3 regions of the Neobacillus sedimentimangrovi genome follow, and region 2 is predicted to be linked to each of the others. Evidence: riboswitches for the same ligand, from Rfam matches in the RefSeq annotation. Region 2 holds a riboswitch; each other region holds the start of a gene.
What was found. Region 2 has a riboswitch for S-adenosylmethionine ahead of GZA11_RS08495 (homoserine dehydrogenase). Riboswitches for the same ligand answer to the same signal wherever they lie in the genome.
Positions count from the first base shown of each region.

Region 1: it holds a riboswitch for S-adenosylmethionine, as region 2 does, so the genes downstream of both, GZA11_RS09740 (methionine biosynthesis PLP-dependent protein) here and GZA11_RS08495 (homoserine dehydrogenase) in region 2, are expected to answer to the same signal.
Region 3: it holds a riboswitch for S-adenosylmethionine, as region 2 does, so the genes downstream of both, mtnW (2,3-diketo-5-methylthiopentyl-1-phosphate enolase) here and GZA11_RS08495 (homoserine dehydrogenase) in region 2, are expected to answer to the same signal.

Region 1 covers NZ_JAAFZF010000025.1:9,449-13,722, forward strand. Annotated here, with positions in the region: gene GZA11_RS09730 (bifunctional homocysteine S-methyltransferase/methylenetetrahydrofolate reductase) at 1-40, opposite strand, end outside; gene metC (cystathionine beta-lyase) at 43-1,230, opposite strand; gene GZA11_RS09740 (methionine biosynthesis PLP-dependent protein) at 1,230-2,342, opposite strand; SAM riboswitch class I at 2,484-2,598, opposite strand; gene GZA11_RS09745 (lactonase family protein) at 2,721-3,770, opposite strand.
Region 2 covers NZ_JAAFZF010000019.1:25,834-30,107, forward strand. Annotated here, with positions in the region: gene recX (recombination regulator RecX) at 1-518, opposite strand, end outside; gene GZA11_RS08485 (YfhE family protein) at 714-842, shown strand; gene GZA11_RS08490 (YfhD family protein) at 950-1,138, shown strand; gene GZA11_RS08495 (homoserine dehydrogenase) at 1,183-2,412, opposite strand; SAM riboswitch class I at 2,478-2,586, opposite strand; gene GZA11_RS08500 (GNAT family N-acetyltransferase) at 2,847-3,518, opposite strand; gene GZA11_RS08505 (carbon-nitrogen hydrolase family protein) at 3,561-4,274, opposite strand, start outside.
Region 3 covers NZ_JAAFZF010000039.1:21,809-26,082, reverse strand. Annotated here, with positions in the region: gene GZA11_RS12395 (2-hydroxy-3-keto-5-methylthiopentenyl-1-phosphate phosphatase) at 1-376, opposite strand, end outside; gene mtnW (2,3-diketo-5-methylthiopentyl-1-phosphate enolase) at 373-1,587, opposite strand; SAM riboswitch class I at 1,664-1,772, opposite strand; gene GZA11_RS12385 (pyridoxal phosphate-dependent aminotransferase) at 1,854-3,032, opposite strand; SAM riboswitch class I at 3,206-3,361, shown strand; gene mtnK (S-methyl-5-thioribose kinase) at 3,474-4,274, shown strand, end outside.

The DNA.
Region 1 (4,274 bases), on a different contig from region 2:
CGATTAAGATTTGATTTTTTAATTTTTCTAAAAAGCTCATGGTCATTCTCCTTGCTGCAGCACTAATTTTTTCTGTTGCACCTGTTCGAGTGCCTGGGAAAAATCTCTAATTAAATCAGCTGGATTTTCAAGCCCGACAGACAAGCGCAGAAGACTGTTTTTAATTCCACGTTTTTCCCTTTCCGCCTGCGGCATGGCCGCATGTGACATCTTTGCAGGGTAGGATAAAATTGACTCCACTGCTCCTAGACTAACTGCAAATACAGGTAGCTTCACACTTTCGACAAAGGTGCGGACAGCTTCTTCATCGACAAGTTCGAAAGAAAGGACCGCACCGGCTCCTTGAGTTTGTACATCCAGCAATTCTCTCTGCGGATGATTAGGAAGTCCGGGATAAAACACGTTTTTAACAAGCGGATGTTTCTCTAGGAAACTCGCAATTTGCAACGCTGATTTCTGAGAGTGTTCAAGTCGAACATGAAGAGTTTTTAAACCTCTTAAAACGAGCCATGCATCCTGTACACCAAGAACTGCGCCGAAGGAATTTTGTAAAAATCCAAGCCGATTGGCTAAACCTTTATCTTTGACAACAGCAAGTCCTGCCACTACATCACTGTGTCCGGATAAAAACTTTGTTGCACTGTGAAGTACCACATCAGCCCCAAGTTCCAAAGGTTTTTGCAAGGCGGGGGTTTGGAAGGTATTATCGACAAATGTCAGTGCACCAATTTCCTTTGCCATTTGGCTGATAGCTTTTATATCTGTCACCTTTAACAAAGGATTGGACGGGGTTTCAACATAAAATGCTTTCGTATTAGGCTTAATCGCTTGTTTAACATGATCTAAATCTGTCATGTCAACAAAAGAATGCTCAATCCCTAATCTAGAAAGCACTTCTGTAACCATTCGATAAGTTCCGCCATACACATCTTCGGTAATGACGACATGATCACCGGCAGACAGTAATAGGAAAGCCGTTGAAATGGCTGCCATACCGGAAGAAAATGCAAAGCCTTTCACCCCGCACTCCAATTCCGCAATAACCTCTTCTAGCGCTTCGCGGGTTGGATTTAAACTTCGGGCATAATCATATTTACCAAATTGGTCGATATCAAATTGATGAAAGGTGGAGGCGTGCTGAATCGGTACACTGACAGCTCCTGTCACAGAGTCCACTTTATGTCGGTTATGAAGAAGCTTTGTTTCAAAACAATACTCTTCCAATTCCATTAAACAATCACTCCTTTGTTAATTTTGGCAAAGGCTTGCTTTAGGTCGTGAATTAAATCCTCTACATTCTCAATTCCTACAGAAAAACGAAGCAGGCGATTACAAACACCTTTTTCAATTCGAATTTCTTCAGGAATATCTGCATGGGTCTGTGTGGCTGGATACGTGATAAAACTTTCCGTACCGCCAAGACTTTCGGCAAACGAAATCAGCTTTAAATTTTTCAAAAATGGATTAACCCAAGTTTCGTCTTTTATTCGGAAGGAAACCATACCACCACGGCCAGGGTAAAGAACATCTGTAACGGCATCATGTTGAGACAAATATTCCACGATTGCCTTTGCATTTTTTTCATGTCGTTCCATTCGTAGTGCTAAAGTTTTCATTCCACGCATTAATAACCATGAATCAAACGGGCTTAATACACCTCCGGCCCCATTATGATAAAGGGCTAATTGTTCACATAATTCTTTTCCTTTTGCGATGATAAGGCCGGCAAGGACATCGTTATGACCGCCCAAATATTTTGTCGCACTATGAATGACGATATCGGCGCCAAGCTTAATAGGCTGCTGTAAAAGTGGGGTATAGAACGTATTGTCGACAATCAGCAAAATACCATGTTTCTTCGCGATGTCGGCAATAGCAGCAATATCGGCTTCCTGCATGAGGGGGTTGGTAGGAGTCTCGAGAAAGATGGCCTTGGTTTGAGGGGTAATCTTTCTTTCAATTTCCTCCGGACAACCTGTATTGACATATTGACATCGTAATCCCCATTTTTTATAGCCTTTTTCTAAAAGCCGGTAAGTACCTCCGTATAAATCTTCACTGACCAACCATTCATCCCTGGATTGGAATAGAGAAAGGATGGTAAAAATCGCTGCCATGCCAGAGCTACACGCAAACCCTTGATCGCCGCCTTCCAAATCAGCAATGGTCTTTTCAAGGAGCTGGCGTGTTGGATTCCCTGTCCGAATATAGTCAAATCCTGTTGATTGTCCGATACCTTCATGTCGATAGGCGGTTGAAAAATATACAGGAGGATTCACCGTTCCTGTTGCTGTTTCACTTCTGTTTCCGATTTGTGCCAGTTTTGTATCAATTTTGTACATTACACACACTCCTTGTCTTGAAAAAATAGATTGGATATTTTTCAGCTTTAACGCGGTATGGGGATAAAGCTTGTTGATAAAAAAGAAAAAAGCCTTCTATAAGAAGAAGACTTTTGTTCGTACGAAACCATAAGGTCATTCTTCTTATCTCGCAAATTAACATTAATTTGCAGGAATTAGCACCTTTTCAATGGATCATCCATTGAAGGTTGCTGAGGTGTCATCGGGCCTTTCCCTCAACCTCTCTTGATAAGAACTATCAATATTTAAACTTTTTATAAAATTTACTATACTTTTCCTGCTTAGTCAATTCATTTTTATCTGAAAAGTTTGGAACAAATTTCTACAAATGAAAAAAAGCAGGGTTAACCCTGCTTTTTAAACATGTAAAAACTTCACACAAACTGGATGAGGAACGGTGATATCAGATTGAATCAATGAAAGTCGTCCAGAAAATTCATCTCTGGCGAATAAAACGAGATTGCTTGATTCTTGGTTAGAAGCAACGATAAATTTTTCAGAAGGATCCAATGAAAAATCTCGAGGCCAGTCTCCCTCTGTAGAAGTATGCTCGACAAAGGTCAGCTCTCCAGTAGTTCCATTAACACTAAATACCGCAATACTATTATGTCCGCGATTTCCTGCATAGACAAAACGACCATCGGAAGAAATATGAATCGCACTGCCCTGGTTATTTTCTTTGAAATCAGCAGGAAGAGTGGAAATATATTGCTTTTCGGTAAAATGGCCGTTTTCTGGATTATAGGTTAAGACAATAACTTCGGAACTGAATTCTGTCATGATGTAAGCAAACTTACCATTTGGGTGGAAGGTCAAGTGTCGCGGTCCACTGCCGGCTTTTAATGGATGTAGTTTGACCTTCGTCAATGTTCCGTCTTCGTTTATTTTGTATGTAATAAGAGCATCAATACCCAGCTCCACCACCACTACATATTTTTCATCAGGTGTTAATCCAGCATAATGGGTATGGGCCTTTTCCTGTCTTGGATCTGGACCACTGCCTTCATGTTGAATGATGGAAGCAGCAGGCAGAAGAGAGCCATCTTGATGAAGGAGATGGGATTCCACTGTTCCCCTATGGTAATTACCGCTGAATACATATTTGTTTTGGCTGTCAATACTTACATGACAGGGAGGAGCTCCGGCACTTACTTGGCTATTGATAGCAGTTAATTTTCCATTTTCACCAATGGAAAAAGCCTTTAATCCACCTTCTTCACCATCTTTTACTACAGAGTAAAGATAGCGATTGTCTTTACTAATGGCTAAATAGGTAGGGTTAAAGAGCTCTGCAGCCACCTCGATATTTTCAATTTTTCCTTCTTTCGTATTCAAGGTAAAAGAATAGATTCCTTTGCTGTCACCCTTTGTATACGTTCCAATGTAGCCAATGTATTTTTTATTCATGGTTCATTCTCCTTAGAAAGTAATCGAAGTTATTTTAACAAAAAATGCTCAATACTATAATAGATTAAACTTGCTTGAGACTCACTTGATGATAAATCTTGTTCTCCTTTATAAAAATGTTACAACGGTATAAGCTGATACTTCTAAAACAGTAGAAAATTAGGTTTTTCCGTTTTTTCGATAGTCATATGGCCTATTTCATCATTATAACTATTTTTTTCTTGATGCAAATTCCCGTCTACGATAATGTCCTTTTCTATACACTAACATTTTATTCTTTTTTATAAAAGCTCTAAGATAGTATAAACTTTGTTTATTCGATATACAAACTGTTAACAAGATAGTGATTTATAAAAAGAAATGATTGTGATTATGCTTAAATAAGTTACTTATATTAATCTAATACCGGTAATTTATATTCAGAAGAGAGTACTGTTTTAACTATAAACTTAGTTTATTTGATATACAAACAAAGTAATAAGATGCTATAATGAACCTAACAAT
Region 2 (4,274 bases):
AAAAACTTTTCACTGATTTTTGATACTTTTTCAATTTGCTGCTCTTGAGGAAACTCGTCAAGTGCCTGATTAATCAAGGCTTCAGAGATTCCTTTTTCCTTTAATTCCATCTTGATTACCTCTGGACCTTTATCAGTCGTGTTAACCTGTGTCCGAACATAGGCAGCAGCAAATTCACAGTCGTTTAAATATTTTTGTTCAGAAAGTTTCAGTAATACTTCATTTATTACCGGCTCATCCACCTCTTTTGAAATAAGGTAATCCCGCACTTCTTTTTCCGATCTCATTCTCCTCGCCAAGTAATGGACAGCTAAATTGTATGCCTTACGGATATCATCTTGATACTGAATTTCCATTAATGAAAACTCATCAATTTCCATTCCTTTTTTTAGATGAAATTTTATTAAAACATCACTATCTACACTAAATGCAAATTCTTCTCCTTGACCGGAATCCATATAAATATTGAACCGGTCTTTATTTTTCTGCTGTGTGGTGATTTTTGTAATGATTCCCATATCCCTTCACCTCACCTCTACTTTACCATTGAGTACATTTGTTATGAAGGAAAAAGATATTGGTATTCCATTGACCCTTAACTTATTAAATATATTTCCTAAAATACGGTATCATTCCATTTTTAAAAGGTAAAAATGGAGATGGGTACATTATGTACCATTTTACTTATTAAAATAATGGAAAGGATGATCAAATTGTCGGAAAAAAAGAAAAGAAATAGAGATCGTGAAAGAAGCCATTTAACAAGTATGCAAGAAGTTACATACGGCCATGAATTTAAAATGGCTGACAGAGCAGGCGGGTATTTAAAAAATAAAAGGTAATACCCAAACTGATTAATTTTTTCCATTAATCGACCCCATCCAAATTGTAAAAGCTAGTAAAGGGAGCATATTAAGCTCCACTAGTCACATTTGAAAGGGGTATTTTAATGGGCCGCTCAAGAGGACAAAAAACTCGTGATCGTAATAAAGCTTCACTCCCACAAGTTCCTAAAAACATGAAATCTGACGGAAATGATGTAGAATTCTCTAAAGAAATGGCAGATGGAGCTGACCTTGAGGCACTTTCCCGGGCCAATGCCGCCAACCAACGTGTCAATGCACGCAGAAAAAAATAATGGTGAAAAGAGTAAATGAAGCAGGTTTTTACCTGCTTCTTATTTTAATTAACTGTCACAGATTCCTTGGAAACGATTTTGGATTGAAACTCTCCTTCGATGGAAAAATAACGAATAGCGGTTTGTTGCTTTTCAAGGTGATTTAGATCATCCTTAGACGCTTTAACGACAAAAATCCCTTCCCCAATTTCTTCTTCAAGGCTAATGAATGGAGGGCAATTATATGGTATTAATCCTTGTACAAGCCAATATTTTATTTTTTTATGCTGTTTTGGAAGTACAGAAGAAGTTTTCACAGTTAGCTTCTTGGAGGATGACGATTGACAAACATAAACAAGATCTTCGATTACTGCACTTGCGGTTGGGAACATCCCAGCACCTGGACCTTGAAGTGTAATCCGTCCTACCAGATCGGAATGCACGGCTACTGCATTTTCTATCCCTTCCACATGATAAAAAGGGTGCTCACTTCCTACTAGAACAGGTTTAACCGATGCTTTAACTTGATTTCCCTCATTGATTAGGCTGGCAATATGTTTAAACTTCAATCCAATTTTTCCGGCAGTTTCCATCAATTCACTTGTTATGGAAGTGATTCCTTCTCGCTCAACTTCATCCCACTCAGGTTCCACTCCAAAGGCGATTTGGCTTAGAATCATTGTTTTATAAAATGCATCAAAGCCTTCAACATCATTCGTAGGATTCGCTTCTGCATAACCATTTTCCTGCGCCTGCAACAAACTTTCTTCAAACGACTGTTTTTTCTCTCTCATTTCTGTAAGAATAAAATTTGATGTACCATTTAAAATCCCTTCAATCTGCTGGACACGGTTAATTTTTAATAACTGTCTCAACGTTTGAATGACTGGTATTCCTCCGGCTACCGTTGCCTCGAATCCAACAGATACACTATTCTTTTCCGCCAGCTCAAGTAGCTCTTTTCCATGATGGGCGAACATTTCCTTATTAGCTGTAATCACGTGGCAGCCCCGCTGAATGACATTTTTCAAATATGTAAAAGCAGGTTCCTTATCGACAATTGCTTCAACAACCACATCCAGTTGAGGCAGTTGAAGGATTTCTTCAAAATTGGTAGTAACAAAAACTTCATCATGAATATTTCTTTTTCGATCTTTGTTTTTAATTAGAATAGCCGCTACTTCGACCTTTTTTCCTAAAACAGCTGACAGCTCATCAGAATGAGATTGAATGGTCCGATAAACTCCTTCACCAACCGTACCAAATCCGAGTATTGCCACTTTAATTACAGACATTTTCTCTTCCACCCCTTTACTAAAATGAAAAACCCTCTTCATAAGAAGAGGGCTTTTGTTTCCTCCTCTTATCTTTCAGGTAATAAACCTGCAGGAATTAGCACCTTTTCAAGGAATACCTTGAAGGTTGCCGGGCTTCATTGGGCCTAGTCCCTCCGCCACTCTGGATAAGAGTTATATTTCACTATTCATTATTTTCCAACATATTAATAACAATAATAGTCAACTATACTAAGGATGTCAATATTTCTCTTTTCAGAATAATCAATAAAACTTGTAAGAATTGATAAATTAGTACAAGTACACTAGGGTGAAAAGCATTTAAACTCCTGCGCAAATTCTGGTCAGGGATAAACCGCAGGCTAAATCACTTAGAAAATTCTCCAGTCCTCAAAAAACGAAGAACGTGGAGTAAAAATGATCTGTAAAGTATATCACTGTCTATTTTTAAAAGGGTTTTTCCATTCCATAAGAACCGCATAATTACAAGATTCTTCATCCTCGAGATAATCTTTGGCAATCCCAAGAGGAACTCTCCCGCATCGGAGTAGAAACGTGATAACAGGATCCTTTAACTGCCCGCTAATAATGGCTTGCAAATAGGCTTCTGGTGACATTTGATCAGCCACTTTATGGTAGCCTGGCATACGCCCTCCTCCGAGCAATCGATCATACCCTTTTTCAATTACGACATGGTACATAGCCTGCATCATTAATTTTCCTAGCCCAAGTTTGCGATACTTGGGACGAACACTAATGTCGACAATATATAAAGTATTACCGTTAGGGTCATGATTGCGAATATAACCGTGGTCAGTGATCTCTCCCCACGTATGGGCAGCATCATTTGGATCAAAGTCTACGCAAAGTCCGGTAAGTGACCCAGCTAATTCCCCATTGATCTCAACACATAAAGCTCCTTCTGGAAAAAGAGTAACATGATTGGTTAATTGCTCTTTGTTCCACCACAATTCCGATGGAAAAGGAGGTGGAAAACATTCGGACTGGATTTCAATAAGCTGATCAAAGTCGTCTTTCGTATAATTGCGAATACAAACTGGAATCGGACGATCTTGGTCAAAAACATACAATTCACTGTGATACACTTTACCAACCCCTCCATAAAACTATTTATAGTTCTTCTTTTTTTATTTCCAATCAGTGTACAGATCGGTTCTACGGTCGCGCCATGTCGTGACAGAACCACGCTCGCGAACTTCATATAATAATTGAAGGTCAAGGTCTGCGGTTACGATCATGTCATTATTGATTTCCCCTTGTACCTGTATGCCCTGCGGAGGGAATGGAATATCATTCGGTGTGATAACAGCAGCCTGCGCAAAATTAGCTCGCATAAAATCAACGGTTGGCAATGAGCCGACTGTTCCTGTTAGAACCACATATACCTGATTTTCAATTGCCCGAGCATGGCAGGTGTACCGGACTCGGTGGAACCCGTGGCGATCATCGGTACAAGATGGACAGAAAATAACGTCTGCTCCTTTTGCCTTGGCCATACGGACGATTTCTGGAAATTCAATATCATAGCAAGTTAGAATGGCTATTTTTCCTTTTTCCGTTTCAAAAATTTGAAACGAATCTCCTTTGGCCATATTCCATTCGTTAACTTCGGTTGGAGTAATATGAAGTTTGGCCTGCTCGCCAATTCTGCCATCTGGATAAAATAAATGTGCTGTGTTATATAACTTGCCGTTTTTTTCTAAAACATGAGTTCCGGCAATAATATGCATATTGGTTTCTTTAGCGAATTTCGTGAACAGTTCACGGTAACTTTCAGTAAAGCTTGGTAAGTCGTTAATCGTTAAACTGTTCCCTTTTTCGTCTCCGATGGACAAAAGCTG
Region 3 (4,274 bases), on a different contig from region 2:
CGGAAAAATCAGCTTCATTACAAAATACTCCGGAAAAAGGACCATAGTCCTTCAAAATGGGATTAACGAAAAAGTCAATACCACCGCTGACGATGTAAAACGGGATGTTTTCCTCACGGGCAAATTGAACTAATTCTTTAAAACCTGGACGAATCTTTGCATTTTCAATGGCGAAAGTCGTGATCTCCTCCTTCATACTACTTGGTAGGAGTGAAAAAAGCTTACCAACACCTTCACATATGGAAATTTGCTGCGAGAGTATTTGGTCTTTTATTTCGACCCACTCAGGCGGAGCAAATTTTTTCATTATCGCAATTATATTATCACTTTCGGTAATCGTTCCATCAAAATCACAATAAATCACTGGCTTTGTCATGATATAGCCACCTCAACATTTCCCCATAGTTGCAAAGCTTTTTTTAATTCCGGATAGTATTCGGCCCCTTCAGCAAGCAGTTTTCCCTGAAGTATGGTATCAATAGCCTGCCTAAATGCCAGACCTCCTCCTCGAGCCCCATCCGGATGGCCATGAACTCCTCCGCCTGCATTAATAACAGAATCAATTCCAAAATCCTTGATTAATAGTGGAACTAATCCTGGATGTATACCTGCCGATGGAACAGGAAATGACGTTTTAAGTGTATCTTGCTTTGTTAATTCACTGGCAATAGCAATGGCAGAGTCTTTTTCCAGTGCCACTGTTCCATAAGGCGATGGGAACAATGAAAAATCTGCTCCTGCATAGCGTAAAAGTTTACCTAATAAAAGAGAATGGGAGATACCATAAATAGGAGAAGAAGTGAACGCTCCGCTAAAAGACGGGTGTGCCATAATTGGCAAAGCAATTTCCTCATCTTCTCTCAACTCTTGAAGGACATCGAGACCATAAGTGAAAACATTGAAAAGGAGCACATCCGCACCAATTTCAGCTGCTTTTCTCGCTTTATCTCTAAGTTGATACGTTCTTCCAGTCAAATTAACGGCATAAAGAGTACGATGTCCCGTTTCTTCATAGACTTCCTGAAGGGCCCTTTTCCCATTAAAGATACGTTTTTCAAAAGGTGTCAATTCATTTTCAAACAAAATTTCATCGTCCTTTACCAGATCAATCCCACCTAGGGCCTGCTCTTTTAGCTGTTCAGTCAAAAAATGAATATCCTTACCAAGCACACCTTTAAAAATACTCATTACCAATGGTCTATCAAACACATTTAATTTCTTACGAATCCCTTCAATTCCAAACCTTGGACCTGGAAATTGACTTTTTAAAAGATCATCGAATTGTAAATCTATTAATTTTATTTTTCCATCTAGGGAAAGTTTCCCAAAAACCGTTGTTAAGATTGCAGGTAGGTCACTAGAAAAATTGATTGTCGGGTAGGCAATTCGGATTAATGTTTGATTATCCTGTTCCGAAGGTAAACCCTCAATCGATACCACTCGACCTTTGTGCTTACGCAATTGGTTTTGTTCAAGTTCAGGAAGTTTCGTCCAAGAACCGACTGTCAGTCCTAAGGCAATATCTTCCGCTTTCTTGTCTGGATTTTTTTCATCATGTAGTAGATAAGTAGCAATTAATTCAGACATTATGACACTTCCTTTTCATTTTCTGCAATAAAAAAACCTCTTCGAAAAGAAGAGGTTAGCAGACATTACTAACATCTTCTCATCTTTCAGCTTCCCGCTGCAAGAATTAGCACCGTGCCTTACAATGGGTAAGGTCGGTTGCCGGGCTTCATTGGGCTAGTCCCTCCGCCTGCTCTTGATAAGAAAATGATTATTTTTCCGTATTTATTGTTTTCAAGTGAATTAACTTATTTTGGATTATCCCAAGAAAACAAAATATTGTCAACCTATTTTTTAAAAATTTCTAAACTGCTTATTCTTCTGACAGCCTCTTTCAAGCGTTCTTCAGAAGATAATAAGCCAACTCGGACATAGCCTTCTCCATAAGTACCAAATCCAATTCCGGGCGCTACTATGATATGGGCTTTTTCCAAAAGAAAATTTGCAAACTCCTCGGAAGTAAAGCCCTGCGGTACTTTTAACCAAGCAAAAAATGAACCTTTAGGAGCGGTAACATTCCAACCAATGGACCGGAGGCCTTCAATGAGGACATTCCTCCTCCGTTCATACATTTGATTCAATTCCCTCACACAATCTTGAGGTCCTGTCAGCGCCATTGCTGCTGCCTCTTGAACAGCACCAAACAAACTGACATAAAGGTGGTCCTGTAACAGTTCCAGTGAAGAAATAACACTTTCATTACCTACTGCAAAAGCAACACGCCATCCAGCCATATTATATGTTTTAGATAAGGTGTAAATTTCAATGCCCACTTCTTTTGCCCCTTTTGTTTGGAGGAAGCTTGTCGGTTTTACACCATCAAATCCAATTGCTCCATAGGCAAAGTCATGGACAATGCATATATCATATTTTTCTGCCAGTTCAACGGTTTCCGCGAAAAAATCGGGTGTAGCAATTACCCCTGTTGGATTATTTGGATAATTGAGGAACATTAGTTTTGCCTTTTCCAATACATCATCAGCAATTTCATCGTATTTTGGCAAAAATTGATTTTCTTCTTTTAACGGCATGGTAACCATTTCTGCTTTTGCCATGGCCACTCCTGACCAATAATCAGGATAACCGGGATCTGGAACTAGTACATTATCTCCAGGATTTAATAAACATTGGGGAAGTTCAACTAATCCAGCCTTACCTCCGAATAATATGGCAACTTCTTTTTCAGGATGAATCTTAACTCCATATTCCCTTTGATAAAAATCGGCAACAGCTTGCTTTAAATATCCAAACCCTTGAAATGGGGAATATTTATGATTTATGGGATTAGTTGCTGCCTCCTGAAGTTTGGAAACAATATGGTCTGGTGTTGGTTGATCAGGATTTCCCTGTCCCAGATTAATTACATCAAAGCCTTTTTCTATATATTGACCTGCTTTTTTAACAAGGGATGCAAAAAATTGTTTCGGAAGGCGATTTAATAAATCTGATCGTGGAAACTGTTTCAATTTCTCTCACCTACTTTACCTTGATTCAATTTTCACTAGAATACTAGCTAACAATATTAAAACTTTTATTAGGAATTGTAAAGGGAAAATAAATAATTTTCGAAAATGATTGACATCTACACAATTGAACTGATATATTTTTTAAGAATCGATAAAATTTTATAAAATAACTACTCTTATCAAGAGCTGGCTGAGGGATTTGGCCCATTGAAGCCCAGCAACCGACCGTAATACCATTGTGAAATGGGGCGCTTTTCTTCCGCGCCAGGATATCCTGTAAGGCACGGTGCTAATTCCAACAGAAAGTTAATCTTTCTGAAAGATAAGAGGTACGACAGACAAATATCGTCTTCGCAGCCTCTTTCAATCAGAAAGAGGCTTTTTATTTGGTTTGTAATTGAGTTCGCATGGAATTTTCCTCAAACTAAGGAGGTAATATTGATGACCGTTTTAAATCCATTAATCTATCAACCATTAAACGAAAAAACTGCAATTAAAAAGGCTTTAGATTTAAAGCTATTTCCTGAAGATGCTGATTTAACCTGCAAGGAAATTGGTGACGGAAACCTCAATCTAGTTTTTCATATTGTCGATCAAAAACATAACCAAAGTATCATCATTAAACAAGCCCTGCCATACGCAAAGGTTGTAGGTGAAAGTTGGCCACTAACCCTTCATCGGGCAAAAATTGAAGCTGATGCCTTAAAAACTTTTGGACAAATTGCTCCGGATTATGTTCCAAAGGTATATTACACAGATGATCAATTAGCCATTACTGTAATGGAAGACCTTTCTCACTTATCAATTGCCCGTAAAGGATTTATCCAAGGTGAGACTTTTCCGCTTATCTCTTTACACCTTGGTGAATATTTAGCCAAAACTTTATTTTTTACATCCGATTACGGTCTTGGTTCTGGGGCTAAAAAGGAACAAGTTCAAAAATTTATTAATCCCGAGCTTTGTAAAATTACCGAAGACCTAATTTTTACGGATCCTTACTTTGATGCGGAAACAAATGAATTTGAGGAAGGTTTGCGGCCTGCAGTAGAAGAACTATGGAAGGATGAGGAGTTAAAGTTTCATGTTAACGTGTTGAAAAAAATCTTTTTAACTGACGCAGAAGTTCTCCTTCACGGTGATTTGCATACAGGAAGCATGTTTGCTGATAATCAACAAACAAAAATAATTGATCCTGAATTCGCCTTCTATGGACCAGCTGGTTTCGATATTGGCCAGGTTTTT